Regions from separate parts of the Thioalkalivibrio sp. ARh3 genome, predicted to be linked through region 2. Evidence: predicted binding sites of a transcription regulator. Region 2 holds the regulator's gene; the other holds the start of a gene.
What was found. The regulator sigma-54, encoded in region 2, starts transcription at its own class of promoters, with help from an activator protein. The targets are predictions, from matches to a motif close to TGGCANGNTNCNTGCTT.
Positions count from the first base shown of each region.

Region 1: glnL (nitrogen regulation protein NR(II)) is a predicted target of sigma-54. The motif match lies at 2,067-2,083, and genes of this name have one in related genera.

Region 1 covers NZ_KB897947.1:330,795-345,467, reverse strand. The annotation lists gene C995_RS0101630 (DUF2782 domain-containing protein) at 1-398, shown strand, start outside; gene C995_RS0101625 (hypothetical protein) at 398-1,234, shown strand; gene C995_RS0101620 (DUF4124 domain-containing protein) at 1,268-1,921, shown strand; gene glnL (nitrogen regulation protein NR(II)) at 2,095-3,192, shown strand; gene ntrC (nitrogen regulation protein NR(I)) at 3,192-4,628, shown strand; gene C995_RS0101605 (dihydroorotate dehydrogenase) at 4,662-5,654, opposite strand; gene trmL (tRNA (uridine(34)/cytosine(34)/5-carboxymethylaminomethyluridine(34)-2'-O)-methyltransferase TrmL) at 5,653-6,117, shown strand; gene C995_RS0101595 (dienelactone hydrolase family protein) at 6,239-7,111, shown strand; gene C995_RS0101590 (6-phosphofructokinase) at 7,348-8,556, shown strand; gene adk (adenylate kinase) at 8,656-9,312, opposite strand; gene C995_RS0101580 (hypothetical protein) at 9,509-10,675, shown strand; gene C995_RS0101575 (DmsC/YnfH family molybdoenzyme membrane anchor subunit) at 10,743-11,726, opposite strand; gene C995_RS0101570 (4Fe-4S dicluster domain-containing protein) at 11,744-12,475, opposite strand; gene C995_RS0101565 (molybdopterin oxidoreductase family protein) at 12,760-14,673, opposite strand, start outside.
Region 2 covers NZ_KB897947.1:1,340-16,012, forward strand. The annotation lists gene C995_RS0100010 (HPr family phosphocarrier protein) at 1-36, opposite strand, end outside; gene C995_RS0100015 (PTS sugar transporter subunit IIA) at 8-433, opposite strand; gene rapZ (RNase adapter RapZ) at 438-1,322, opposite strand; gene hprK (HPr(Ser) kinase/phosphatase) at 1,323-2,354, opposite strand; gene C995_RS0100030 (PTS sugar transporter subunit IIA) at 2,422-2,892, opposite strand; gene hpf (ribosome hibernation-promoting factor, HPF/YfiA family) at 2,897-3,235, opposite strand; gene C995_RS0100040 (RNA polymerase factor sigma-54) at 3,238-4,731, opposite strand; gene lptB (LPS export ABC transporter ATP-binding protein) at 4,805-5,566, opposite strand; gene lptA (lipopolysaccharide transport periplasmic protein LptA) at 5,584-6,108, opposite strand; gene lptC (LPS export ABC transporter periplasmic protein LptC) at 6,101-6,664, opposite strand; gene kdsC (3-deoxy-manno-octulosonate-8-phosphatase KdsC) at 6,661-7,200, opposite strand; gene C995_RS0100065 (KpsF/GutQ family sugar-phosphate isomerase) at 7,200-8,177, opposite strand; gene C995_RS0100070 (calcium/sodium antiporter) at 8,174-9,151, opposite strand; gene C995_RS0100075 (AEC family transporter) at 9,253-10,200, opposite strand; gene trxA (thioredoxin) at 10,242-10,625, opposite strand; gene C995_RS0100085 (LON peptidase substrate-binding domain-containing protein) at 10,684-11,292, opposite strand; gene C995_RS0100090 (flavin prenyltransferase UbiX) at 11,289-11,927, opposite strand; gene mpl (UDP-N-acetylmuramate:L-alanyl-gamma-D-glutamyl-meso-diaminopimelate ligase) at 11,924-13,327, opposite strand; gene C995_RS0100100 (hypothetical protein) at 13,327-13,836, opposite strand; gene C995_RS0100105 (VacJ family lipoprotein) at 13,833-14,618, opposite strand; gene C995_RS0100110 (diguanylate cyclase) at 14,651-14,673, opposite strand, start outside.

The sequences.
Region 1 (14,673 bases), 330 kb from region 2:
AATCCACCCATTCCACCCGCTGTCCTGTCGCTATCCTGGCCGGCCTGTTGCTGGTGCCGGCCCTGGCCTTCGCCCAGGAAGAGCGCGAGTGGGACGATGCCCCCCCGCCGCCCGAGATGCCGGACGAGGCGGAGGCCGACCCCGCGCCACCCGTACTCGACGAGCGCGCGCGCGAGCAGCGCGGGCTGGAAGAGGCCGATATCGTAATCATCGAGCGCGACGGCGAGACCCGGCGCGAGTACCGCATGGGAGGGCAGCTCGTGATGGTCGAGGTCATCCCCGCGGTCGGTCCTTCCTATTACCTGATTGACAGCACCGGCGACGGCCTGCTCGATCGTCGCCAGCGCGAGCTGGAACCCGATTTCGTCCCGCCGTCCTGGGTGATATTCCGATGGTAATGAGCGAACACGACCTCCAGGCCTGTGCCGAGGCCTGCGGGGTGAGTATCGAATTTCGCGAAGGCGAGGCACTGCTGGCGGGGCAACCCGTGCAGTGCCTGCGCCTGTCGGCGGATGCCGCCGCCGGCATCGAGGCCGCCCTGAACGACGCAGGCCGTGCCCCGCTGGCCACGGGCGGTGCTGATGGCGAGCGGATCCTGCTGCTCGATCGCGGCCAGCCATTGCGTGCAGCCCTGTCCGCAGAGGGGCCTGGCAGCCTCGAGGCCTTGGGGCAGCGCGCCGCGGAGTGGCAGGCCCGGCACCCGGCGAGCGCGATGCCGGAGGCCACGGGTTATCGCCGCGGCGTATTGCAGCAGCTGTTGCGAGAGCGCGCCGATGCCCTGGGCCGGGATCTGTCGGCGGACGAACGCGCGACGCTGGATACCGAGTTGCACCATCAGAGCCTCTATCGTTTCGAGGACCTGCCGCTGGCCGGGAGCTTCTGGCAATCGGTGCGGGTTTACCCGGAAGGGGCGGGGCTCGCGGATCTGGTGATGCCGCCGGCGCCGGTGCCCGCTTTCTGGCAGATCGCGCGCCTGGCGCTGGTGATCGCGGTGGACGAAGCGGGCGAGATTCGCGGCGACACCTACCGCGCGTTGCTGGCCGGCTATGATGCCAAGCGGTCGCTGGCCGCGATCGAGCGCGGTGCGGCGCCCACGCTGCTGCGTCTGGCTGCACTGGAGGACTGGATTGCCCGGCGCGAATCCGGCGCGACGGGCGAGGGCGAGCGCCAGCGCCTCGTCGCGCTGCAGGGGCAGGCCGCCCGTGTACAGGGACTGTGGGTGCGCGCCGCCTAGGCGGCCCGGGGTATCGACCCAAGGAGATCGGCGATGAACAAGGTCTGGGTGCTGTTTCTGATCGCGATGTGCCTGCCGGCGCTGACCCAGGCCGAGGTCTACCGCTGGACCGACGACCAGGGCAACGTGCATTTCGGTGATCGTCCCCCCGAGGGCCGGGACAGCGAGCCGGTCGATATCCGCGAGCCCATGCGGGCCGTCCCGCTGGAGGGCGCGCGCGAGATCCTTGAGCGCCCGGTTCGGCCTCCGCAGGAGGAGGCCGAAGCCAACGGCTACGAGCGCATCGCGATCACGCAGCCGGAGGACGGATCCGGCGTGCGCGCCAATGATGGCAATGTCACCGCGGAGGTTGCGCTGGAACCGGCGCTGGACGTCGAGGCCGGACATCGCATCGTCTGGTTGCTGAACGGCGAGGAGGCCGGCGACAGCAGCGACCCGAGCATCACCTTCGAGGGGCTGGATCGCGGCGAGTACAGCCTGCAGGCCCGGGTGGAGGACGAGGCCGGGCAGGAGCTCGCCAGCAGCGACACCATCCAGTTCAATGTCCTGCGTATCGCGATCCCGCGCGAACAGCAGCAGCAACAGCGCCCGCAGCAGTTCCCCGAGGGCGGGGCGCCACAGGCACCCCGGGCCCCGCAGGCCCCGCGCGCACCGCAGCCCCAGATCCCGCAGGTTCCGCCGAATTAACCTGCGCACTGTTTGTGTGCGCAGCCTGCCCCAAGTTGGTGCTCTTTTTGCACTATAATGGGGCGGCAGTCGGTGGTTGCCCCTGAAGGAACTCGCCTGGCCGCTGTTCTGCACGCGGAGGGTCCGCCCCGCGTGGCGCCCTGTTTGGCGTGATTCCTGCTTGAGGCCCGTTGATGAACAATCCCGCCGCCAAGTCCGTCCCGGCCCCCTGGCCCTGGTGGGACGACCTGTCCACCGCCGTACTGGTGACGGATGGCGAGTTGCGCCTGGTCAGTCTGAACAGTGCGGCGGAGGTTCTGCTGGGGCTCAGCCGCGAGCGCATTGTCGGCCACGGGCTGGGGCAGTGGCTCAGGCTCGACCGCAGCCTGTCCAGTCGGCTGCGGTCGGTGCTGTCGCTCGATCAGCCAATGACCCTGCGCGCCCGGCAGATGGAGCCATTGCGCGCCGACCCCTTCCTGGCAGACATCACCATCACGCCGCTGCATGGTGACGATGACCAGGGGGCACAACTCCTGTTCGAGCTGAATGCCATTGATCGCCACGAACGTATCAGCCGCGAGGAGCAACTGCAGAAACAGCAGGCCATCACGCGTGCGGTGACCCGTGGGCTGGCCCACGAGATCAAGAACCCGCTGGGTGGCCTGCGCGGGGCGGCGCAACTGCTGGCCAGCGAGCTGGACGATGACGGGTTGAAGGAATACACCGGCATCATCATTCGCGAAGCGGATCGGCTGCGCGGCCTGGTCGATCGCATGCTCGGGCCTCACAACCTGCCCCGCCTCGAGGCCGTGAACCTCCACGAGGTGCTGGAGCACGTGCGCGGTCTCGTCAGTGTGCAGCTGCCCCTGGGCCTCAAGATCCGCGGCGACTACGATCCGAGTATCCCCAATGTGCAGGCCGACCGGGACATGCTGGTGCAGGCCATCCTGAATCTGGTGCAGAACGCGGTGCAGGCGCTCAGTGATGGCGGCGAGATCACACTGGTCTCGCGCGTGCTGCGCCAGTACACCATTTCCGGCCATCGTCACCGGCTGGTGGCGCGCCTGAGCGTGCGCGACAACGGACCCGGCATCCCCGAGGAGATCCGCGAGCGCATCTTCTTCCCGATGGTGACCGGTCGCGCCGCCGGCACCGGGCTGGGACTGCCCATCGCCCAGAGCCTGATCCAGCTGCACAACGGGCTCATCGAATGCCGTTCGCGTCCGGGCAGCACCTCGTTCGACATCCTGCTGCCGATCGAACCCCAAGATGCCCAGGAGGCCAACGACTGATGGACCCCATCGTCTGGATCATCGACGACGACGACTCGATCCGCTGGGTGCTGGATCGCGCCCTGCAGCGTGCCGGTATCCAGGTGCGCGGATTCGAGACGGCCGATGCCGCCTGGGCCGCGCTGGAGACCGACGAGCCCCCGGATACGGTGGTGGCCGACATCCGCATGCCGGGGCTGAACGGTCTCGATTTCCTCGCCCGGATGCAGACCCGTCCGGATCCGCCGCCGGTGATCATCATGACCGCGTTCTCGGATCTCGAGAGCGCGGTCGGGGCCTACCAGACCGGGGCCTTCGAGTACCTGCCCAAGCCGTTCGATATCGACGATGCCGTGGCCCTGGTCCAGCGTGCCCTCGAGGCACGCGCCACCGCACAACAGAACGCGGAGGGCAGCGCCAGGATCGAGGACACCCCCATCATCGGCGAGGCGCCGGCGATGCAGGAGATGTTCCGCGCGATCGGGCGTCTGTCGCGCAGCAACATCACCGTGCTGATCAACGGCGAGTCCGGCACCGGCAAGGAACTGGTCGCGCGGGCCCTGCACCAGCACAGCCCAAGGGCCGACCAGCCGCTGATTGCCCTGAACACCGCCGCGATCCCGAAGGATCTGCTGGAGAGCGAGCTGTTCGGCCATGAACGGGGCGCCTTTACCGGCGCCAGCCAGAGCCGCAAGGGCCGCTTCGAGCAGGCCGACGGCGGCACGCTGTTTCTCGACGAGATTGGGGACATGCCGTTCGACCTGCAGACGCGCCTGCTGCGGGTGCTGGCGGACGGAACCTTCTATCGCGTCGGCGGGCACACCCCGATCCGCGTCGATGTCCGCATCATCGCCGCCACCCACCAGGATCTCGAGGAACGCGTCCGCGCCGGGCTGTTCCGCGAGGATCTGTTCCATCGCCTGAACGTGATCCGCATCCATGTCCCGTCGCTGCGCGAGCGCCCGGAGGACATCCCGCTGCTGGTGCAGCACTTCATGGCCGAGGTGGCGTGCGAGCTGGGGGTAGAGCCGAAGACCATGCGGCCGGAGGTGGTGCGTGAACTGCAGCGCCTGCCCTGGCCGGGCAATGTCCGTCAGCTGGAGAACACCTGTCGCTGGCTGACGGTCATGGCCTCGGGTCGCGAGGTGCACCTGGACGACCTGCCAACCGAGCTGCATCAGGAGACGCAGCCCGCGCAGTCCCACGGCAACCTGTCGGACGCGACGATGGCCGCGCCGCGTGACTGGACCAGCGAGCTGGCCCAGGTGGCCCGGCAGCACTGGCAACAGGGCGAGCGCGACCTGCTCGGCCGTGTGCTGCCGCAACTGGAACGCACGGTGATTCGCGAGGCGTTGAATGTGACCGGCGGGCACCGCCAGCAGGCCGCTGCCCTGCTGGGCTGGGGTCGCAACACCCTGACCCGCAAAATCCAGGAGCTGGGTCTCGACGACGATTAAGGAAACACGTAGTGAGTGTTTCCTTAAGCCGAGTCAGGTCGTCGGGTCTTCCGGGGCCGGGGCGGCGCAGGCGGAGATCGCGCTGTTGAGCTGCAGGGTTCCGGTCAGCTCGCTGACCTGCTGGATGCCGTGGCGATCCATGTAGTCGCGGATGCCGTCCAGGATCTTCGGAAGGCACAGCGGGTCGTAGAACAGCCCGGTCCCGACACCCACGGTGCTGGCGCCGGCGATCAGGAATTCCAGCGCGTCGCGCGCGGTCAGCACGCCGCCCTGGCCGATGATCGGCACGTTGTGCGGTGCGGCCACCTGATGGACCTGCTGCACCTTCAGCAGCGCAATTGGCTTGATCGCCGGGCCGGAGAGTCCACCCTGGTTGTTGCCGATCACCGCGCGGCGGTTTTCCACGTCGACGGCCATCCCCATCAGGGTGTTGATCACGGCGAAGCCGTCAGTCCCGGCCTCGATGCAGCGGCGGGCGTTTTCGGCAATGTCGGTCTGGTTGGGCGAGAGCTTGGTGATCAGCGGCTTGGAGGTCACCGAGCGGCAGGCCTCGACCACGCGCGCGGACATCTCCGGGTCGTTGCCGAACGCCACGCCGCCCTCTTTCACGTTGGGGCAGGAGATGTTGATCTCGATGGCATCGATCGGCGAGTCGTCGAACCGCCGGGTGACCTCGATGTACTCCTCGATGGTCGAGCCGGAGACGTTGGCGAAGAACCGCGTCTCCTCGAAATCGAGCGCGGGCAGGATCTCGTCCACTACCCGGTCCACGCCCGGATTCTGCAGGCCGATCGCATTCAGCATGCCGTCGGGCGTCTCGTAGACGCGGTGCGGCGGGTTGCCCAGTCGCGCCTGGCCGGTCGTACCCTTCAGGCAGATCGCACCCGCGTCGCGGTTGGAGAACCCGGCGACCCGGGTGTATTCCTCGCCAAAGCCGACACAGCCGGACAGCAGCACCAGCGGCGTGTTCAAATGCAGCCCGCAGAAATCGACGGCCAGCCGCGGATCGGTGCGCGAATCACTCATGCTTCACATCGTCCTTTATGAACCGGAAATCCCGCCGAACACGGGCAATATTATTCGTCTGGCGGCCAACACCGGGGCGGCGCTGCACCTGATCCATCCGCTCGGCTTCGAGCTGGACAGCGCCCGGGCGCGCCGCGCCGGGCTCGACTATCACGAGCTGGCCCGGGTGCAAGAGTATGACAGCCTCGAACAGTGGCGGGAATCGGTCCGGCCGCAACGCGTGTTCGCCCTGACTACGCGCGGTCAGGCCCGTTACGATCAGGCCGGGTTCCAGTCCGGCGATGCCCTGTTGTTCGGCCCGGAGACCCGCGGCCTGCCCCGGGCGGTTCTGGATGCGCTGCCTCCGGAACAGCGATTGCGCCTCCCGATGCAGCCCCACAGCCGCAGCCTGAACCTCTCCAACGCTGTGGCCGTCGTTGTCTACGAGGCCTGGCGCCAGCTCGGGTTTCCGGGTGGGTTGTAGGAAGGCCGTACGGCACAGGCAGGAGATCGTGCTTTGTTCTAAGCTTGACGGCGAGGCTCATCGCTGCGGGACCCCGGCCGGGTGACCCCCGCGGCTCCAACCAACAAGGGGTTCGGGATTCATGTTTTCTGTTCTGCGATCGTTCAGTCTGCTGGCCGCGGCCAGCCTCGTCGCCGCGCCGCTCGCGGCGGACGAACCCACCGGTGCCGACAACTGGTGGTGGGATGACGGCTGGTGGGAGGACGGTGTCCTGTATTCCGACCTCGAGAATCACGAAGTCGAGATCGAGCGGTTCGAATACGAGCGCGACGGCGTGGACATCCCGGCCATGGTGGCGCGTCCCGCCGATGGCGAGGCCTACCCCGCGATCCTCTGGGCCCATGGTCGGCGAGGCCTGGACGATCTGGCCGAGCTCCATGTGAAGCGCCTGGCGGCGCGGGGCTTCGTGGTGCTGGCTCCCGACATGTATACCGGCCGTTTCATGGAGAGCCACCCGCTGGATCATGACTACGAGCTGGAAGGCGACTTGAACAAGGGGCTGGACGTGCTGCTCGAGCGCGACGACATCGTGGGTGATCGCGCCTGCCTGGTCTCCATTACGCGCGGGGGCTACAAGACCCTGAAGGTCGCCGTGACCTACGAGCGGCAGGTCGAGGATGCTGCCTGCTGGGCCGGTTACTACCCGCACCTGCAGGATCCGAACCTCGGCGAGCCTCACCAGGTGTATCGCTATGCCAACGAGGTGAACCAGCTCGAGATCCCGATGATGGTGCTGATTGGCGAGGAGGAGCAGTATCAGCGCCACCGCACCGCGAAGATGGCCGCCGACGGGCTGGAAAGCCGCGGCGGTGATGTGACCTGGATCGAATATCCAGGCGTTGGCCGCGGCTTCGATTTTCGCAACGGCAACAACCGCACCTTCGCCGACGACCTGGCCTCGCGTGACGCGATGATCCGGGTCACCCGCTTTGTGAACCAGCATCTGCGCGACTGAGTTCTGCCTCGACCCCCTCTCTGGCCGGCGAACCGGCACCGCTAACCCATCGGGTGGGCGGTGCCGTTGTGCTGTCGACTCACTCCATTCAATAAGTCTTTGATAATACAATTAAACGTTTCCGTGCGCAGAGTGCGGAATTTGCTATCTTCGGGCCTTACGTTACTGAGATGCCCGGTCGTTGCGCGGCCGATTCATGGTTGCTACGCACTTAAAGTCGCAGAAGGAGGACGAAGATGGCCAAGGTTCTGATCGCCCAGGGTGGAGGCCCGACGGCGGTAATCAATCAATCCATGGTGGGCGCGGTCCTGGAAGCCCGGAAGTTCACCGATGTCGAGCTGGTATACGGGGCCTTCCATGGGGTCCGCGGGATCATCGACGAGGAGTTCCTGGACCTGACCCAGGAGACCACCCACAACCTGGAGATGGTTGCGCAGACGCCCTCGTCCGCCCTGGGCTCCACGCGGGACAAGCCGGACCTCGACTACTGCAAGGAGATCTTCAAGGTCCTGAAGGCCCACGAGATCACCTACTTCTTCTATATCGGCGGCAACGACTCCTCCGACACGGTACGGATCGTCAGCGAGGAGGCGCGCAAGGCCAACTACCCGATGCGCTGCGTGCACATCCCGAAGACGATCGACAATGACCTGGTGGAGAACGACCACACGCCGGGCTTCCCCTCGGCAGCGCGCTTTGTGGCCCAGGCCTTTATTGGCGCCAACCTCGACAACTATGCCCTCCCGGGGATCTACCTGGCGGTCGTCATGGGCCGTCATGCCGGATTCCTGACCGCGGCCTCCGCTCTCGGGAAGAAGTTTCCGGACGACGGACCGCATCTGATCTATGTGCCCGAACGGGTATTCGAGGTTGACCGCTTCCTGTCGGACGTCAAGGCGACCATGGACCGTCACGGCCGCTGTGTGATCGCGGTCAGCGAGGGCATCCACGACGCGGAGGGCGAGCCGATCGCGACCAAGCTGGCCAAGGACGTGGAGAAGGATGCCCACGGCAACGTGCAGCTCTCCGGTACCGGGGCACTGGCCGATATGCTCTGCGACGAGATCCGCAGCAAGCTGGGGGTCAAGCGCGTGCGCGGCGATACCTTCGGCTACCTCCAGCGTGCCTTTATTGGCTGTGTCTCCGATGTCGACCAGCGCGAGGCCCGCGAGGTGGGCGAGAAGGCCGTGCAGTTCGCGATGTGGGAGGGCCGCGACGGCTCGGTCGCGATCAAGCGCACCGGCTTTTACTCGGTGGACTACGAGTACGTCCCGCTGGAGGCCGTTGCGGGCAAGACCAAGGTGATGCCGGACGAGTTCATCGATGCCTCGGGCACCGATGTCACCGATGCCTTCCGCATGTATCTGCGCCCGTTGCTGGGCTCGGGCATGCCGGATGCCTATCGCCTGCGCAAGAACAAGGTGACCAAGGTGCTCGGTCGCTAGCAAAAAGCCCCTGGTCCCGTGTCCGGGGGCGGGGCAGCAGGCGTGGGGCCGCGGCCCCGTTTACAACGACCCGCCCGGTATTCCGGGCGGGTCGTTCTTTTAGCCCAGGGCCTTGAAGATCTGGTCGCGGATCTCTTCCACCGACCCGGTCCCCTTGATGTGGACGTACTTCGGTGCGTCGGGGTCGCCGCTGTCCGCCCATTTCGAGTAGAAATCCACCAGCGGCCGCGTCTGGCTGTGGTAGGCCTCCAGGCGCTTGCGCACCGTCTCCTCGTTGTCATCCTCGCGCTGGATCAGGTCCTCGCCCGTGACGTCGTCCTTGCCTTCGACCTTCGGCGGGTTGAATTCGATGTGATAGGTGCGACCCGAACCGGGGTGCACTCGGCGCCCGCTCATGCGCCGGATCACCTCTTCGTCGGGGACATCCACCTCCACCACAAAGTCGAGCGGCACGCCCTGTTCCTTCAGGGCTTCGGCCTGCGGGATGGTGCGCGGGAAGCCGTCGAACAGGAAGCCGCTGTCGCAGCAGTCGGGCTGTTCCACGCGTTCCTTGACCAGGCCCAGGATGATGTCGTCGGACACCAGGCCGCCTGCATCCATCACCTCTTTGGCCTTCAGACCCAGGGGGGTGCCTGCCTTGACGGCTGCACGCAGCATGTCACCGGTGGAGATCTGCGGGATGTTGTACTTCTCGCAGATGTACTGGGCCTGAGTGCCCTTGCCGGCGCCGGGCGCCCCCAACAGAATCAGTCGCATGCTCTCGCTCCTATGAGGAGTGGGTGGTTGTGCTATCGTCGCGGCAGACACTCCCGAGCCGCGCAAGTTACAGTACAGGGGTTGTGGTTGTGGGTACAACCCTGCCTGAACGGCCCTGCCGCCGCACCGCACGCAAGAGCGACTCGAGCGCGAGCGTGTACATTCATCAGTGTTTCCCTAGGAGCAATCGACCGCCATGCAAGCCGGCCCCCGCGAGATCACCACGCCCTTTCGGCCCATCCCCCTGGACATACCGGAGGGCATGAAACCCAACGAGTTCTTCAACAGCACCGAAAACCTCGCCGACCTGGTGAACAACAACGGGCTGCTGGTGAACCCGGAGAATCTCCTGCTTTATCGCAAGGCGCTGGGGCACAGCAACGAATTCGACTGCTCCATCATCTACAACACCTCGCAGACCATCCTCGACCCGATGGGGCGCCCGGTGCGGCGCACCCAGGTGCCGGAGCCGGTTCGGCATGTCTGGAATCGGATGAACGGGGTGATCATCGAGTACATGCTGGAGCAGTACCCGGATCCGGCCGAGGCCCTGGTGCTGGCGGGCGAGGCCAGCCTGGATGCGACCTGGCCGCTGACCGCGCCGGGCGTGCCCAGCATCCGCATGCTGCACAACCATTTCATCGTCTTTCCGATGGCCACGCTGGCTGATGCCCCACTGGCGGATCCCGGCAATCCTAATCTGACCGATGGCGGCCAGCACAGCCTGTTCCAGGCCTACATGCGCGATGTCTACCGGGCGTTTTTCACACGGGCGCTGGATCTGGAGATCCTGCGTCCGGCGCCGGATCAACAGGCGCGCCTGGGACTGACCGGCTACCCGCACGGCCTCCCGAGCTGGGAGATTCAGGGCGGCGTCGAGGCCCTGAAGGACATCCGCTTCTGGCGCGAATACGACGCGGTCCTGCAGGGCTTTCTGGACTTCTACCGGACCTTCTTCTCGCAGGTCTCCACCCGCAATGCGCCGATGCCCGAGGGCGTGCACTTCCCCGATGCAGTGGAGGAGGTCCTGTTGTTCAACAACGATTTCCTGAAGACCGCGAAGAAGGTACGCGACCGCTGCTTCACCGATGCCAAGTACGCCCATGCCATCCGCTGGCAGCCGGCCTTCAAGCAGCTGATCTACCGCAACGACGAGGGTCGCCTGATCGTCACGATCAGCCAGAACTCCATCGGCAACGCGATCACCGAGCTGCTGGGGGTGGTGGTCAATCGGGTGCCGGACGCGGAGGCCTACGAGCGTGTCGAGCCGGCCCTGCTGGAAAAGCTGCTGGAAGTGCGCCGCCGTCTGGTGGAGGTCGATCTGGGCGAAGGCATCGCGACCGCGAGCTGGCCTGCGGCCTGACGGAAGGGTTTGGAGAAGTGCGGTCTTCGCTGCGGGTGGGCTGGGGGGCGCCCGCCCCCCAGCGGTTTCAGGCGACCGACTGGTAGTAGATGTTCTGCGGATGGTTCGCCTGGGCGAAGAAGAACCAGCGTTCGGCGACCATGCCCAGATATTGGATCACGAACGCGGCGATCAGCACGTTGACCGGGTCGACCCGTGTGACCAGCACGACCAGCAGCAGGATCGCCGGGATCACGAATGCGCCCAGCAGGAAGATCCACTTCATCCCGCGCAGGAACGCCGCCGACATGTGGTGGAAGAACTCTCGCGTATTGAACGACCCGCCCATGAAGCCCTGGGACTTCTGCTGGATCTTCGGGTGTTTCACCCCGATCGCGGTCTGCAGCGTCGACTTTGACTTGATGCGGGCGTTGCGCATCAGCGACGCGCTGCGGGTTCCCAGCCCCAGAACGGTCAGCACGATTGCGACTGTCGCCATGAAGGCCACCAGTGGTACACCGGCCCAGGCGGCATAGGCGGCAGCCAGGGTAAAGCCGTTGGCGGCCCCCAGCACCGTGTAGTTCACCACGGTCAGCGGGGAGTGCCATTCCTGCAGGAACTTGATGCAGGCGTAGATCATCGCGGTGGTGACATACAGCACGATTGCCAGCAGCGCCCCGATCGCCCCGAGCACCATGGTCGGCAGTATGGGTATGTCTCCGGCCAGCGTACCCAGGGGCGGGTTGAACCCGAACGCATGGGCCGCGCCGTACAGGAACACCATGCCCATGAACGCCGGGAGCACGATCACCTCGCGCGAGAGCCAGGAGGTGCGCCACTTGGTAGCGGTGCGCCAGGCGCGTTCCGGCCGTCCCAGGTGAAAGAACGAGGCGACCAGCCCCAGCACCAGGAAGGCCAGCGCCAGCACGGAGCCCAGCGCGAGGAAGTCCGAACCCGGGGGCGGCAGCACGCCCAGAAGGCTCAGTGCCTCGGCACCGAACAGACCGAGAAACAGGCCCTGTCCGGCGCCGATCAGGGTGGTGAGAAAGATAACCGAGAAGGCTGGATGCATAGTGTCTTCGTCCCTGTTTACCAGCTGGTGACGTCGTCGAGCGAGGGTTCGTCCTGCCCGGGCTTCGGCAACTGACTGTCGATCTTCAGCGGGTTGTCCGCGCGTTCGACCTCGTCCTCGCGGATGGTCAGCTGGGTCTTGCGCCGCGGCAGGTAGTGGTTGGCCGGCTTGGTGCCCCATTCCGGCATCAGCTGGTAGCCACCCGCCTCGCGGATCGCCTTGGAGACGACCGATTCGGGGTCATGGATATCGCCGTAGAGCCGCGCATTGGTCGGGCAGGCCCGCACGCAGGCCGGCTTGCGGTCCCATTCCGGCAGTTCTTCGTTGTAGATGCGGTCCACGCACAGGGTGCACTTGGTCATCACCTTGCGCTCGGCATCCACCTCGCGCACGCCGTAGGGGCAGGCCCAGGAGCAGTACTTGCAGCCGATGCACTTGTCGTAGTCGACCAGCACGATGCCATCCGACTCGCGCTTGTAGGAAGCCCCGGTCGGACACACCGGCACGCAGGGCGGCTCCTCGCAATGCAGGCAGGACTTCGGAAAGTGCACCGTCTCGGTGTTCGGATATTCGCCCACCTCGAAACTCTGCACCCGGTTGAAGAAGGTGCCGGTGGGGTCCGCGTCGTAGGGATTCTGGTCGACCAGTGGGCCGGCATCGCCGGAGGTGTTCCATTCCTTGCAGCTGGTCACGCAGGCGTGGCAGCCCACGCAGACGTTGAGATCGATGACGAGGGCGAGTTGGGTCATTTCTTGCCTCCTGGGGGAACGCTGCACAATGTGCGCACTCGCGCTCGAGTCGCTTTTGCGTGCGAACAAGGCGCGGTGACTGCCGTGCAGTCACTCTGCACAAGGGAGCCGCAACGCCGTGCGCATGCAAAAGCGGCCGAGCCCCTGCTTTTCAATGGGTTGTGGGGTTGGCGCCCCAGGTTCCCCGATCCTGCGTTGCGGCTCTTGCCGGTAGAACCACTACCGGCTGCGCACCGCGCCTTGTCTCGGAAAACCTGGGGTGCCAACGCGAGTGTGTACATTGTTCAGCGTTTCCCCAGGCCCGCAAAGAAGTTCAAAACACGTGCCCGTGTGGACTGGCCGGGATACGGTTTGAGCGGCTTGAACTGGGGAGAGGTCTCCTGCGGCTCCCCTTCTTCGGCCTTGTAGATTCGTACGCGGACGTCATACCAGGCCGCCTGACCGGTCACCGGATCGGAATTCGAGATCGGGCCGTCATGCCCCGGCAGCTCCTCGGAGATCAGGTGATTCAGCAGAAAGCCCTTGCGTGACTCGTTGGCGCCCGGGGTCAGGTTCCAGGCCCCCGCGGCCTTGCCGATCGCATTCCAGGTCCAGACGGTGCCGGGCTCGACAGCCTCCGAGTACTTGGCCATGCAGCGCACCCGGCCCCAGGGGCTTTCCGCCCAGATCCAGTCCTCGTCCTCGATGCCGGCGGCCCGCGCGGTGCGCGCGTTCACGTACAGCAGGTTGTGGGCATGGATCTGGCGCAGCCAGGCGTTCTGGGAGTCCCAGGAGTGGTACATCGCCATCGGTCGTTGGGTGACCGCGGCCAGCGGATAGGTGTGCTTGTCCGTGGACTGGTGTTCCAGCGGGTCGTAGTAGAAGGGCAGCGGGTCGAAGAAGGTCTCGACGCGCTTGGCCAGGTGCGTCGGCACCTTGCGCGTGGTCCCCTTGCCCTGGGCGGCGGCGCGGAACTTCATCAGCACCTCGGAGTAGAGGTGGATCAGGACGGGCTCGCCATAGCGCGTGATGCGGTTGCGCTGCGACCACTCGAGATACCCCTTGTTCCAGTTACGCATGTACTGGTAGCTGCGCGGCAGTTCGTACTGGAAGACGCAGTTGTTCTTCGCGTACATCTCCCACTGGTTGGGGTTCGGCTCGCCGCGCAGGGATTTTTCACCCCCCTTGCCGCGCCAGCCGGCCAGGAAACCGATGCCGGAGCCCGGCTCGGTCTCGTAGTTGACCACGAAGTCCGGGTAGTCGCGGAACTTGCGATCGCCCTTCTCGTTCACGAAGGCCGGCAGCTTCAGGCGCGACCCGAGCTCGATCAGTACATCCTGGAAGGGCTTGCACTCGCCCTTGGGCGGCACCACCGGGATGCGCACCGAATCCACCGGCCCGGTGAACTCGGAGATCGGGCGATCCAGCATCGACATCACGTCGTGGCGCTCCAGATAGGTGGTATCCGGCAGCACCAGATCGGCAAACGCGGTCATCTCGGACTGGAAGGCATCCGCCACGACCAGGAACGGGATCTTGTATTCCCCGTTGTCGTCCTTGTCGTTCAGCATCTTGCGGACCTCTTCCGTGTTCATGGTCGAGTTCCACGCCATGTTGGCCATGAAGATCAGCAGGGTGTCGATCGGGTAGGGGTCGCCCCGCCAGGCGTTGGTGATCGCGTTGTGCATCATCCCGTGCACGGCCAGCGGGTACTCCCAGGAGAAGGCCTTGTCGAGCCGGACCGGCTCGCCCTTGTCGTCCACGAACAGGTCGTCCGGGCTGGCCGGCCAGCCGAGCACCATGCCGTCCAGCGGCTTGCCGGGCTGCACGCCCTCCGGCCCCTTCGGCGTGCGGGCGCAGGGCGGGATCGGGCGCGGGAACGGGGCCTTGTGGCGGAAGCCGCCGGGGCGGTCGATCGTGCCCAGCAGCGACATCAGGATCGACAGCGAACGGATGGTGTGGAAGCCGTTCGAGTGTGCGGCCAGCCCGCGCATCGCATGGAAGGAGACCGGGTTGCCGGTGACCGACTCGTGCTCGACGCCCCAGGAGTCCGTCCAGGCGATCGGCAGCTCGATGCGCTGATCGCGCGCGGTCACGCCCATCTCGTGGGCCAGACGGCGGATATCCTCGGCCGGTATGCCGGTGACGCGCTCGGCCCATTCCGGGGTGTACTCGGCGACCCGGTCCTGCAGCAGCTGGAACGCGGGCTTTGCCCGGGT
Region 2 (14,673 bases):
CAGACGATTAACGATGGGGACTTCGCGCTGCGGCATCCGAACACTCCTGGTCACAAAGAAGGATGCCATCGTGGCCGCCCGACAGCGCCTTGTTGACCAGCTCCGTCAGCGGCAGATGGCGGTAGTTCAGCACGCGGATCAGCATCGGCAGGTTGATCCCGGCAATGACACGGGCATTCGCCCCCCGCGCCACGCGGCTGGCCACATTGGAGGGGGTGGAGCCGAACATGTCGGTCAGGATCAGTACGCCGGAACCGGAGTCCAGCTCGCCCAGGCGTGCCCGTGCCCGGGCCAGCACCTCGTCGGGGTCGTCAGTCTGCGACATCGCCATGGACTCGCAATCCTCGGGCAGGTCGCCCAGCATGCTCTGAGCCGTCTGCAGCAGGGTGTCGCCGAGGTTTTGATGCGTGATCAGGATCAGACCAACGCCCATGGACTCACTCCGATTCGAGGGGCAGGGATAGCTCGCGGTGACGGGTGCTAACAGTAACATGTTCGCGCCCCCGCCACGCAGCCGCCAGCCGCTCCACCAGATAAACCGACCGGTGGCGCCCGCCGGTGCACCCGATCGAAACGGTCACATAGCTGCGGTGATCCTGCCGGATACGCGGCACCCACTGTTCCAGGAAGCCCTGGATCCCGTCATACATCTCCTCGACCTCGCCATGGCGCGCGAGAAACTCGCAAACAGCGGCGTCACGCCCGGTCAATGGTGCCAGGTCACGCTCGTAATGCGGGTTGGGCAGGCAGCGCACGTCGAACACGAAGTCGGAGTCCAGCGGGGCCCCGTGCTTGAACCCAAATGACTGGAACAGCAGGGAGAGGCGCTCCTCTCCCAGCAGCCCGACGCGATCCCGAAGGGTGCGCGCGAGGTCGTGCATGGACAGACGGGAGGTATCCACGGTCAGATCGGCCTCGGCCGCGACATGGCCGAGCCAGTCGCGTTCGCGCTCGATCGCGTCAACCAGGGGGACGCCGTCGCGCGCCAGCGGGTGTCGCCGCCGCGTCAGGTGGTAACGCCGCAGCAAGACCTCGCTGGAAGCCTGCAGGAACATCACCTCGACCTGCAGGCCCTTGCCCCGGAGTTCGCGCAGCAGGTCGGCAAAGCCCTCCAGCGCCGCCAGTCCACTGCGGACATCGACCCCGACCGCCAGATGCCGGTCTTCGTCGGCATCGTAGTCACCGCTGCGGACCTGCTCGATCAGCCCGGGCAACAGCGGCAGCGGCAGGTTGTCGACGCAGAAATAGCCGGCGTCCTCCAGGGTGTGCAGGGCAACCGTCTTGCCGGAACCCGACAGGCCACTGACCAGCAGGAGTCGCATTCAGCCCTCCGGGTCCGGGTTGGGGACGGTGGTTGCAGGGATCGCGCGGTGGTACGGCGGCTCCTCGGGCTCGCCGCTCATCTGCCTGCGCTGGCGCGCGCGCAAGTCGTCGCCGGCGACGTAGCCCTGCATGTGCAGCATGTGGTTGCGCACCGCCGCCTCGATCATGACCGCGATGTTGCGCCCCGGCGCGACCGGCAGGCTGATCAGCGGGATGCGCAGTCCGAGGATGTCGATCTCCCCGCGGCGGCCGTTCAGGCGATCGTCCGGCACCGGCGAGGGCTCGCTGTGGTCGCGCAGGTCAATGATCAGCCGCAGGTACTTGCCGCCCTTGATCGCGGAGTCCCCGTACATGGCTCGGACGTTCAGCACCCCCAGCCCGCGCACCTCGAGCAGGTCCTGCAACAGGGCCGGGCAGTGTCCGCGCACGATATCCGGGGCAATGCGGGCGAACTCCGGTGCGTCGTCGGCAATCAGCCGGTGCCCACGCGAAATCAGTTCCAGCGCCACCTCGCTCTTGCCCACGCTGGAGGCCCCGCTGATCAGCACGCCGATCCCCAGGATCTCCATGAACACGCCATGGCGCACCTCGAAATGGGCCAGCCGCTGCTGCAGGAAGTAGCGCAACAGGGAAATGATCTCGTGACTGCTGGTAGAGGAGCACAGGATCAGCGGCAATTGCTCCTCGGGGACATGGGGCATCTCCGAGAACGGGCAGGTATCCTCGGCGAAGATCACCGCGGTCGTGCCCGTACGAGCCATCTCCAGGATCAGCTGCTCGCGTTGTGCATCGCTCAGCCGCGCGATATAGCGCGCCTCGAAATCGCCGATGACCTGGATGCGGTTCGGCCTTATCAGGTTGAGGTGTCCGGCCAGGGGCAGGTCGTCGCCATCACCGCCGACCAGATTGCGGTCGGGAGCGGCCTGCTCGCCGTGCACATAGCGCAGATCCAGACGATTGCCCATCGCCTGGATCAGGGCCTCAACAGTGATATCGCGCGCGATGCCGCCCTCCCCCAGTGCCTCGTTCATCCGTGAACCTCCGGAAGAGGTTGCGTCAGCTGTCGGGACAGAACAGACACGGTGGGGCGCCCCATGTTCAGGCGTCGCCGAAGGCCCGGGTCAGTTCACGCTCCATGACCTCCGCGTCACCGGCTCGCCGCAGGGAAGCGATATTGTCGGGCTGAGAAAGTCCGCGAGCCAGCTGCGCCAGAAGATCCAGGTGCTCGCTGGTCGCCGCCTCGGGCACCAGCAGCGCGATCAGGATGTCCACCGGCTCGTGATCCATGGCGTCGAAATCGACGCCCTGATCCAGTCGCAGGACTGCGACCCGGGGGGCATCGAGCTCGGCCAGACGCCCATGGGGGATGGCCACGCCGTGTCCCAGACCGGTGGAGCCAAGCTTCTCGCGGGCAGACAGGGCCTCGAAGATGGCCCCACTGGCCGGGCCGGCGGATTCCTCGCCGCCGACAGCCAGCAACTCGCCCAGGGTCTCGAGCGCCCGCTTCTGACTGGAACACTCGGGCTCCAGGCGAATACGGTCGCGGGTGATCAGCTCGGCAACGGTCATTACGCTACAGGGCCTGCTCGCGGTTGCGCTGGGCACCCTCGGCACGGTGGTGGTCCTTGACCTTTTCCTTGTGCTTGATCAACTGACGATCCACCTTGTCGATCAGGCCGTCAATCGCGGCGTACATGTCCTCGTGACTGGCTTCGGCATGAATGTGATTGCCGCTGACCTGGAGGTTTGCCTCCGCCTTGTTGTGCAGGTTCTGGTTCTTCTCGTGGGTCAGCACCACGTGCACGTCGATCACCTTGTCGAAGTGACGCTCCAGCTTCGCGAACTTTTCGTTCACGTAGTCGCGCAGGGCGTCGGTGATATCCACATGATGGCCGGTCAGGTTGATCTGCATGGTCAGGCTCCTTTTTGCTTGTTTCCACTCGGCATGCTCGCCATCTGCCGGCGTTCGCTGGAAGACGGGATATGCATGGCCTCGCGGTACTTGGCCACGGTGCGTCGGGCCACATTGATGCCCCGATCCGACAGGATCTGGGCCAGTTTTGCGTCGCTTAGAGGCTTGTTCGGCGTTTCGTCACCGATCAATTCCCGAATCATGGCACGGATTGCGGTCGCCGAGCATTCGCCGCCATCGGCGGTGCCAACATGACTGGAAAAGAAGTACTTGAACTCAAATACCCCGCGCGGGGTATGCATATATTTCTGCGTGGTCACCCGCGAGATGGTCGATTCGTGCATCTCCAGGGCCTCGGCGATGTCGCGCAGGATCAACGGCTGCATCGCGACCTCTCCATGCTCCAGAAAGCCCTGCTGTCGTTCCACGATGGCCTGGGCCACTCGCAGGAGGGTGTCGTTACGACTGTGCAGGCTCTTCAGGAACCAGCGTGCCTCCTGCAACTGATCGCGCATGAACGCGCTGTCACGGGCATCGGAGACCTGCCGCACCATACCCGCATAGAGATCGTTGATGCGAATGCGCGGCGCAATCTCCGGATTCAGGTCCACACGCCAGCCATCGCGGTCATGGCGGACGTAGACATCCGGCACGACGTATTCCGAACTGGGCTCGCTGATCTGGGCACCCGGACGCGGGTTGAGGGTGCGGATCAGGTCCAGCGCCCGCGCCAGCTCGTCCGGGTCGCGCACCCCGGACTGACGCTGCAGGGCCCGGTAGTCCCGCTTGGCCAGGCTCTCCATGCCATTTTCCAGGATGGCTCGAGCCGCGTCGCGCGCCGGGGCATCCGGCGCCAGATGGCCCAACTGGATCTCCAGGCACTCGCGCAGGTCCCGCGCGCCTACGCCCAGGGGATCGCACTGCTGAATCCAGTGCAGTACCGCCTCGACCTCGTCGACCCCCACGGGTTCGTCTTCGCCCTGACTGATCATCTCCGCCAGCGCCTCGAGCTCACCGTCCAGATAACCATCCGGAGTGATCGCGTCGATCAACGCCGCGCCGATCCGCTGGTCGCGCGGGGTCAGGTGGCTCAGATGCAACTGCCAGAGCAAGTGGTCCTGCAGGCCCTCGTCCTCGCCGTCGGAGGTATTCTCCAGCGGATCGCGGTCGTCCAGGCCGCGCGGACTCGGGGCGGGCTCGTAGATGTCGTCCCAGCGGCTGTCGGTACTCAGCTCCTCGGGGATCACGTCATCGCCGGCCGTGTCGGCCTGCATGCGATCCCCCTCGACCAACTCGCCCCCTTCCTCCGGACGCTCGGTCGGGGCTTCCTCGCCCTCGTCTTCCACCTGCTCGAGCATGGGGTTGCTTTCCAGCGCCTGCTGGATCTCCGCCTGCAACTCCAGCGTGGAAAGCTGCAGCAGGCGGATGGCCTGTTGCAGCTGCGGGGTCATCGTCAACGTCTGCCCCAGCTGCAGATTGAGCCCGGGCTTCAGCATCGCGGTTTCAGGTCCAAGGTGACCATCAGAATCATCTTAAAAGGAGTCGTAGGTCCATGTGCACCAAGGCGGTTCACAGCCGAAAGTTATCGCCAAGATACACCCGGCGCACCTGGGGGTCGTCCAGCAGTTCCTGCGGGGTACCCGCGCTCAGCATGCGACCCTCACTGAGAATATAGGCCCTGTCGCAGATTCTCAGGGTCTCGCGCACATTGTGATCGGAAATCAGCACGCCGATTCCACGTTCAGCCAGGTGCCCGATCACGGCCTGGATGTCGCCCACGGAAATCGGGTCCACGCCGGCGAACGGCTCGTCCAGGCAGATAAAGCGCGGATCACCGGCCAGCGCCCGGGCAATCTCCGCACGGCGACGCTCGCCCCCGGACAGGGCAATCCCCGGGCTGTGGCGCACCGTCTCCAGCTGGAACTCCTCGATCAGGGCATCGCCGATGCGACGACGCTCGTGGCGATCGAGCTCGCGCCGCAGCTCCAGTACCGCCTGCAGGTTGTCCCACACACTCAGCCGCCGGAAGATCGAGGCCTCCTGCGGCAGGTAGCCCAACCCGGCCCGGGCCCGCGCGTGAATCGGCGCCCGGGTGATGTCCCGGTCACCCAGCGTAATACGACCACGATTCGGTCGGATCAGGCCCACCAGGCTATAGAAACAGGTCGTCTTGCCCGCCCCGTTCGGGCCCAGCAGCCCCACCACCTCTCCCGGGGCCAGGTCGACATCGACACGATCCAGCACTGTACGCTTGCCATAGCGCTTGGTCAGTTCGCGCCCGGCCAGATACCCGGCCATTGGAGCCGGTTGGCCGCCGGCCGCCGCTGACATGCTGGAGTCCACCTCGGTCATTCGTCGTCTTCGCGGGGCTGAATCCTGATCCGCACACGCTCGTCATCGGTCTCGCCCCGCTCGGCCTCGATGATGTCGGTCTCCAGGTCGTAGACAATGCGCTTGCCACGCGCCTCCTCGGCCGCCGTGACCACATGCGCCTGATCGGTCAGGATCACCCGGTCCTCGTTCAGGAGGTAATCAATCCGCAGTGCGGTGGCGATGCGCATCTCGCCCGTCTCCGGATCCGGCGACTCGAGCCGCGCGGGCTCGCCGTGGGCCTCCATCTCGTAGGGGCGCCGGTCGCGGCTGCGCACATAGACCTTGTCCGCCTCCAGCGTCATGTCCCCACGGACCACCACCACATCGCCGGTATAGGTACTCACCCCCCGGCGGTCGTCCATCTCTGCGTGATCCGCTGTGATCTCCACGGGGAGGGGCTGCTGCTGGGCGATGACCGGCGAGATCAGCATCAGCAAGGCACTTCCCATCAACACGGGCCACGCGAGCCGAGCGAGCGGCGACCCACCACGTTCAGTCATCAGCGGCTTCCTCCTCGCCTGACTCGCTGTAGAGTGTGTACACGTCATGGAACAGCTCTATGGTATCCCCTCGCGAGTCCACGCGCAGACCCGTGCCCCGCTGGAAAAAGCCGGGCTGATCAAGCGTCGAGAACGCATCGGACGTGGCGATCATGATGTCGGTCGCCACCGTCACGTCGGCGGACTCGATCACCGTGCGCACGCGTTCGGCACGCTCGGGCTGCACCCCTCGCGTGGGGCCGATCAGGTCCAGGGTCTCGTCCATGGGCCGGTGCAGCGCCTCGGGCGCGGTCCAGTGCCATTCGATACCGCCGGCGTCAAAGATATCCAGATCGGGGTCGTCGATCAGCTGCGGTCCATCACGGCCAAACTCGCGCAGCCGCGTTCCGCGCAGGCGGTGGCTCAGTTCGCCATCCTCGCCGGTCGCGTGCAGCGTGAAGCCCTCGATCTCCAGCGTCACCTCGCCCTCCGGCTCATGCTCGCTGGCAGCAGCGCCGGTCACCAGCGCCGCCATCGGCACCAGGATCAGCGCCGCCAGTCCGGCCGCCCATTTCATCCGTCAACATACTCCGCGAACAGTGCCTCCAGGCGCCCCTGGGCTGCCAGCAGGCCCTCGCAGACCTCGCGCACCGCGCCGCGCCCGCCAGGGGCCTGCGTGACCCAGTCGGCATGCCGCACTACCAGCGGGTGGGAATCCGCCACCGCGATGCCAAGGCCCACGCGGCGCATCGCCGGCAGATCGACGATGTCGTCGCCCACAAAGGCCGCCGCCTCGGGCGCATGCCCGGTCTGCTCCAGCAACTCGTGCAGTGCAGCCCCCTTGTCGCGCCGTCCCTGCACCAGATGCTGCACGCCGAGATCCCGCATGCGGTGCTCGACCACCCCGGAGGTGCGGCCGGTCAGGATCGCGACCTCCAGCCCCCCGTCCAGTGCCAGGCGGATGCCGTGCCCGTCGCGCGAGTGAAAGGCCTTGTACTGCTCGCCGGCATCCCCCATGAACAGGCTGCCATCGGTCAGCACGCCATCGACATCCAGGATCAGCAGGCGCACGGCCCCCTGGCGGTGGCGCAGCGTCTCGTCGTGACGGTCCATCAGGCCACCCCCGCGCGCAGCAGGTCGTGCATGTTCAAGACGCCAACCAGTCGCTGGTCGTCATCCACCACCGGCAGCGCGTTGATGCGCTTGCTCTCCATGGTCTCCAGCGCCTCCACCGCCAGCCACTGCGGGCGGGCGGCATGCCCACCCCGCGTCATCACTTGGCCGATGGTCAGGGCCTCCAGACTTTCGCCACGATCCAGCGTGCGCCGGAGGTCGCCATCGGTAAACACGCCCAGGATATGCGCCTCGGGATCGGCGACGATCACCAGCCCCAGCCCCTTGCGTGTAATCTCGAACAGGGCGTCCTTCAGCGGGGCCTCCGGCGCCACGCGGGGGATCGCATCACCCGTGTGCATGATGTCCGCGACATGCACCAGCAGGCGCCGCCCCAGTCGGCCACCGGGATGCGAACGGGCAAAATCGTCCGCGGTGAAGCCGCGCGCATCCAGCACCGCAATCGCAAGGGCATCGCTCATCGCCAGTGCGGCCGTGGTGCTGGAGGTCGGGGCCAGGCCCAGCGGGCAGGCCTCGCGCTCGACCGAGACATCCAGGTGCACGGTGGCGTCCTGCCCTAGGCGCGACCCCGAATTGCCAGTCAGCGCGATCAGCGGTACATCCAGCCGCCGGATCAGCGGCAGGATGGTCAGCAGCTCGTCGGTCTCGCCGGAATTGGACAGCGCGATCACCACGTCGTCGCGGGTGATCATGCCGAGATCGCCGTGGCTGGCCTCGCCGGGGTGGACGAAAAACGCCGGCGTCCCAGTGGAGGCCAGGGTCGCCGCCAGCTTGGAGCCGATATGGCCGGACTTGCCCATGCCGGTCACCACGACCCGGCCGCGGCACTCGAGGATGTGGCGACAGGCCTCCAGGAACGCATCGTCCACGCGGTCGGCCAGCCGCCGCACGGCCTCGGCCTCGTTGTTCAGGACCGCCAGGGCCAGCTTGCGGGTGGTATCAGGATTGAAATTCATGCGGTTGCCGTCATTCCGAGATGGACAAGGTAGCCCGCGAACACCGCGAGCAGAAGCCCCCCCTGCCAGCGCCGCAGCTGGCTGCCACGCGCCAGGGCAAATACGAACAGCGCGGCGGTCATGCCGAGCATGACCGGGTAGTCGCGTACCAGCACCTCGGGCTCGATCGCCAGCGGCGCGATCAGCGCGGGAACTGCCAGCACGGCCAGCAGGTTGAACAGATTGGAACCGATCACGTTGCCGATCGCCAATCCCGCCTCGCGGCGGAAGGCCGCCACCAGGGAAGTCGCCAGTTCCGGCAGGCTGGTCCCGATCGCCACGATGGTCAGGCCGATCACCAGGTCACTGATGTCCAGCTGCTCCGCGATTCCCACCGCACCCCAGACCACTAGCTGGCTGCTGGCAATCAGCAGCGCCAGGCCAAGGCTCAGCCAGGCCAGCGCGCGGCCGGTACTGGTGGTCGCCGGTATGGCCTCGACCATGCCGCGAACCTCCTCGGGTGCCTCGGCCGGGTCCAGCGCCTGTGCGCGCCGCGCGATATGGATCACCCAGGCGGTCACCAGCAGCAGCCCCGCAATCAGGATCCCGCCTTCCAGACGGCCGAGCTCGCCATCCAGCAGCAGAAACAGGACCGCCAGACTCACCACCATCAGGATCGGCAGCTCGCGGCGCACCAGGCCGCGCCCAATCGCCAGCGGCGCCACCAGCGCCGCCATCGCCAGCACCAGCCCGATGTTCGCGATATTCGAGCCGATTGCGTTACCCACTGCGAGGCCTGGGTTGCCCTGCAGGGTCGCCAGGACCGACACGACGATCTCCGGCGCCGAGGTCCCGAAGGCGACGATCGTCAGCCCGACCAGCAGCGCGCTCACCCCCACGCTGCGCGCGAACGCCGAGGCACCGAACACGAAGCGGTCGGCACTCCAGGTCAGCAGGACCAGACCGCCAAGGACCGCGACAACGGGGAGGAGCATCAGCGGGTGCCGGGACCGAAGGTGGGTGGCGCGGGGTGTCTTTTCACCCGCCCATTGTAGCCGATCGCTGCAAGCGACCGCCGGAGCCGACCCGCGCGCTATCAGCCCCCCGGAACCAGATACCCGGCGATGGCGAACCACAGCGGGAGGGTCAGCAGCGACAACGCCGTCGTCAGCGTGACCGCGGCCGCATACAGGCCGGTATCGAGCCGGAAGCGGTCACAGAACACGAGCCCCAGCACCATCGCCGGCATCGCCGCCTCGAGCACCGAACCGACCCCGGGCACACCCTCCAGCCCGACCCACCAGACCAGGCCCAGCGCGAACAGGGGTGCGATCAGCAACTGAATGACGGAGACCATCACCAGGGGTCGCAGATCGCGGCCGCGGAAACGATCGAACACCAGCGCCAGTCCCAGCGAGAACAGCATCAGGGGAGCCACCGAATCGGCCAGGAAGCCGAGCCAGGTATCCAGCCAGGTCACCAGCGGCAGACCGGACAGGTTCAGCGCCACGCCCAGGACCGCCGCCCAGATCGAAGGGACCGCGACCAACCCGCGAAGGGCCCCGCTGCCGCCATGCAGCCGGACCGCCTCCGGGTCCCCGTAACGCCTGGCCAGCAGGATCCCCAGCGTCAGCACCAGGGGCAGGCAGGCGAACAGGTCGTACTGGATCGCCACCGCCCGGCCAGCATCGCCGAACAGGCTGTCGAGTACGGGGAGCCCGAGGTAGGTGGCATTCGGCCAGGCCGCGGCCAGCAGCATCGCCCCGACCGCCGCGCGTTCCGCCAGGCAGAGCCGGCAGGCGAGCAGGGTCACGGCCACCATCGCCAGCACGGTCGTGCCGGCCACCAGGGCGATGCGCAGCGAGTCGAGCCCCAGAGGGGCGGTCCACAGCACCTGCAGCACCAGCGCGGGCAGCAGCAGGTAGTAGACCAGGGTGGTGAGCACCCGGCGGGCGGTGTCGGCGTCCAGCCCGCCGGGGCGCAACAGGCGCCAGACGACGCCCGCAACGATGAGCGCCCCCATCTGGGTCATGACCGTCAGCATGGGGGCGCTCGTTTAGGGCGACAGGTTTCGCGTCAGGGTAATCAGGCCTGGCCGGCCTGCTGCTCCTGCTGCTGGCGTTCGATGTCGGCACGCACCTGGTCCATGTCCAGCTCGCGCACCTTGCCCAGCACCTCGTCCAGCTGCCCGGCGGACAGCACGCCCGGCTGGGAGAAGACGATGATCTGCTCGCGGAAGATCATCAGGGTCGGGATGGAACGGATCTGGAACGCCCCGGCGATCCCCTGCTCCTCGTCGGTGTTCACCTTGGCGAAGACGACGTCGGAATGCTGCTCGGAGGCCGCCTCGAAGGTCGGGGCGAACTGCTGACACGGGCCGCACCAGGGGGCCCAGAAGTCCAGAATGACGATGTTGTTGCCGGTGATCGTGGATTCGAAAGTATCCTGCGTGAGTTCCTGAACGGCCATGATGGCGGGCTCCAATTCGAAGTGTGTGCCGAAACCTTAACAGCCCCGCCGCAGGGTTTCAGGATTTCGATGCCGCGAGCATGGCCGCTCGCAGGCGTTCCAGGCGCTCGATCGGGTCGTCCGCCTCCAGCAGCTGCTGCTTGACCTCGAGATCGATCGGCAGCAGCTCCGTCAGCCGCCCGACCACCCAGGAGGAGTCGTCGAAGCGTCGCTCCAGATGCGACCAGGGCGTACCGAGCTGGTCCAGCAGCCGCTCGAGCAGGTCCGCCAGCGAGGCATAGTCCACCGGCAGGCTGACGTCGGGGCGCTCCTGCAGCGGCTCGACCTCCGCCAGCCAGAGGCCGTCATCGGCCCGGCGCGGGTTGTGAAGCTGGTGGCGGCGCTCGCCCTTGACCAGGATCCCGAGCAGGCCGTCCGGCCGCTGGTCCCAGTCCACGATCGCGACCTCGGTCCCGATCGGATGGAAGCCGACCGAAGGATCCGTCTCGGCCTCCGGGCGGGGCGCACCGGACTCGGTATCGGGCTCGATCGCGACGATCACGAAGCGCCCGTCCTCGCGCAGGCAGCGGCGCACCATGTCGAGATAGCGCGTCTCGAAGATCCTCAGCGGCAGCAGCCCCTCCGGAAACAGCACGGTATTCAGCGGGAACAGAGGCAGGGTCGTCATGCCGGATCCTCCGGCGGCAACCACGCCTCGCCCCAACGCGGGCCCAGGGCATGCTCGATGCCCAGATGGTCCAGCACTCGCGCCACCATAAAGTCGACCAGATCGTCGATGGATTGCGGCCGATGATAAAAGGCCGGATTGGCCGGCATCACCACCGCACCCATGCGCGCCAGGCGCAGCATGTTCTCCAGGTGGATCTCGGAAAATGGCGTCTCGCGCACCACCAGCACCAGCCTGCGCCGCTCCTTGAGCACCACATCCGCCGCCCGCTCGATCAGCCCGCGCGAGGCCCCGGTCGCGATCGCCGAGACGGTCGCCGTGGTGCAGGGGCAGACCACCATCGCCTCCGGCACGGCCGAGCCGCTGGCCACCGGAGCAGTCCACTGCTCGGGCCCGTAGCAACGGATCTGTCCTTCGGCCACCCCATGGCGCTCGCCGAAAAATCGCGCGATCTCGGCCGGACGCCCGGGCACATCGAGATCGGTCTCCAGGCCCAGTACCACCTGTGCCGGCTTCGACAGCATCAGATGCACCTGCACCCCCGTCTGGACCAGGCACTCCAGCAGCCGCAGCCCGTAGGGCGCGCCGGAGGCACCAGTCAGGGCCAGGGCGATCGAGCGTGGCTGTCCACTCATGCGGGGGTCCCCGAGGATTCACGTGACTGCAAACCGGCGATCAGACGCTGGTGCAGGCCATCGAAACCACCATTGCTCATGATGACCAGCGTATCGCCCGCACGCACGTTCGACAGAATACCGCCCATCAGGGCCTCGATCTCGCGCGCGACCGACAGGCGCTCGCCGAGGCGGCGCTCGAGGTCCGTGGTGGACCAGTCGATCTCCGGGGCATGATAGAGATGCACCACATCCGCGCGCTCCAGGGCGGCCCCCAGGGCCTCGGCATGCACCCCCATGCGCATGGTGTTGGAACGCGGTTCCAGCACCGCGATCAACCGCCCACCGGCGGCAACGCGGCCCCGCAGGCCTTCCAGGGTCAGTCGGATCGCGGTCGGGTGATGGGCGAAGTCGTCGATCACCCGGATCCCGTCGATGTCGGCGCGCAGCTCCTGACGCCGGCGCACACCGCGGAAACCCGGCAGGGCCGCGATCCCCGCGGCCAGCGGTACCCCGGCATGGCGGGCCGCACCGAGCGCGGCCAGGGCATTGGACAGGTTGTGCTGCCCCGTCATCTCCCAGGCCACCCGCCCCTGAACCACCCCGTTGACCAGCACCTCGAACTCCGAGGCATCGTCATTCAAAGGCCGTGCCCCGAGGGCCTCGGTATCCCCGGTGTCCGGGTCGGTGGTGATGCGCTCCACCGGCGTCCAGCAACCCATCTCCAGCACACGCTCCAGCGCGGCATCGCCTGCGGGCGCCAGGATCAGGCCCTGGCCGGGGATGGTACGCACCAGGTGATGGAACTGACGTTCGATCGCGGCCAGGTCCGGGTAGATGTCCGCGTGGTCGAACTCGAGGTTGTTCAGCACCAGGGTGCGCGGCCGGTAGTGGACGAATTTGGCGCGCTTATCGAAGAACGCGGAGTCGTATTCGTCCGCCTCGATCACGAAGAACGGGGCCTCGCCCATCCGCGCGCTGACGCCGAAGTTGCCGGGCACGCCCCCGATCAGGAACCCCGGGCTCAGCCCGGCATATTCCAGGATCCAGGCCAGCAGGCTCGCGGTCGTGGTCTTGCCGTGGGTTCCGGCCACCGCCAGCACCCAGCGGTCATGCAGCACATGTTCGGCCAGCCACTGCGGACCGGAGGTGTAGGGCAGGCCGCGATCCAGCAGGGTCTCGATGACCGGCATGCCGCGGGTCATCACGTTGCCGACCACGACCGGCCCCGTATCCGGCAGGGTCGACGGGTCATGGCCCTCGTGATAGGGGATGCCGGCCTGCTCCAGCTGCTCGCTCATCGGCGGGTACAGCTTCTGATCGGAACCGGTGACCTGGTAGCCGCGCGCCCGGGCGAGCTGGGCCAGCCCGCCCATAAAGGTCCCGCCGATCCCGAGGATGTGCAGACGGTCCGTGTTCACTACAGTGCCCCCAGGGCCACCTGGGTAATCACGCTGGAGACCACCACATAGCCCAGCGCGATCAGCATGCCGATAAAGCGGCTGCCGAGCTCCAGGGCCTGCTGCAGGATGTGTCCGAACACCAGCAGCAGCCAGCCCACCAACGTCAGCAGGGCCAGCAGGGCCCCGGTGGAGACCTCCTCCGGGTCGGTCGGGGCATCGATCAGCATCAACAGGGCCATCAGCAGGCCCAGCAGGGCCCCGGTTCCGGCCATTGCGGTAAAGGTCTGCAGCCAGCGGTCGGGCACCCCTCCCATGCGCAGCACCACGGCAATGAACATATACAGGACGACCAGATCGAGCACATTCAGGACCAGGGCCTGCCCCGCGCCGTACATCGGGATGCCGACCGCCATGCCCGTGACCAGGGCGACCCCGAGCCAGAAGATCAGCGTACCGATATCAGGCGGAAGGTCCTGGGGCCCACGCCGCAGACGCAGGATGTCCAGCATGGTCCAGAGGCTGTTCAATCCATGTCCTCCTCGGCTTCCATCGCCTCCAGGGCCTCGAGTTCGTCAAGCTCGTCCAGCATCTCGGTGGCGCGCTCGTCCGAGGCCCCGCGCACCAGGAAATCACGGCGCTGCAGGTAGGCCTCGCGGATGGCGATGTAACGGTCGTCGGAGATCTGCTCCAGCATGCGCTCCGTCGGGATCAGCCCGGCGCGCATGTCGACCACGTCCAGGGCAACCACACCCGCCCACCAGCCGGTATGATCGGTGCGCAGGTTCGTGTGATAGAGGGGGCTGGTATAGCCATCGACCAGACGCGCCGGGGCGTCCCGGGCGGTACTGGGCCCCAGGAGCGGCAGTTGCAGATACGGCCCGCGCGCCACGCCCCAGGCCCCCAGGGTCTGACCGAAGTCCTCGTTGTTCTTCTCGAGCCCCATCGGCGAGGCCACGTCGATCAGGCCGAGCAGCCCGAAGGTCGTGTTGAACATGATGCGCCCGGTATCCGAGGCGGCATTCTCCAGGTTGCCCTGCAACAGGTTGTTAAACAGGACCGTGAAGTCATTGAGGTTGGAAAAGAAGTTTCCCACCCCGCTCTGGACCGGCTGCGGAAGGCGCCGGTACTGGACCGCTGCAGGGCGCAGCAGGGCCTGATCAAAGTCGTCGTTGATCTCGAACACCACCCGGTTGTACGACTCCCAGGGATCGTCCGGATGGCGGTCCTCACTGGGCACGCTGGCACAGCCTGAAAGGATCAGCACCACGAGGGCCGCGAACCCCATACGCAAATGGGCAACAACCGACATACGATTCCTTTTCCCGCGCCCGACGCTGGGCGTCAGGAACCGGTGATGGGATGAA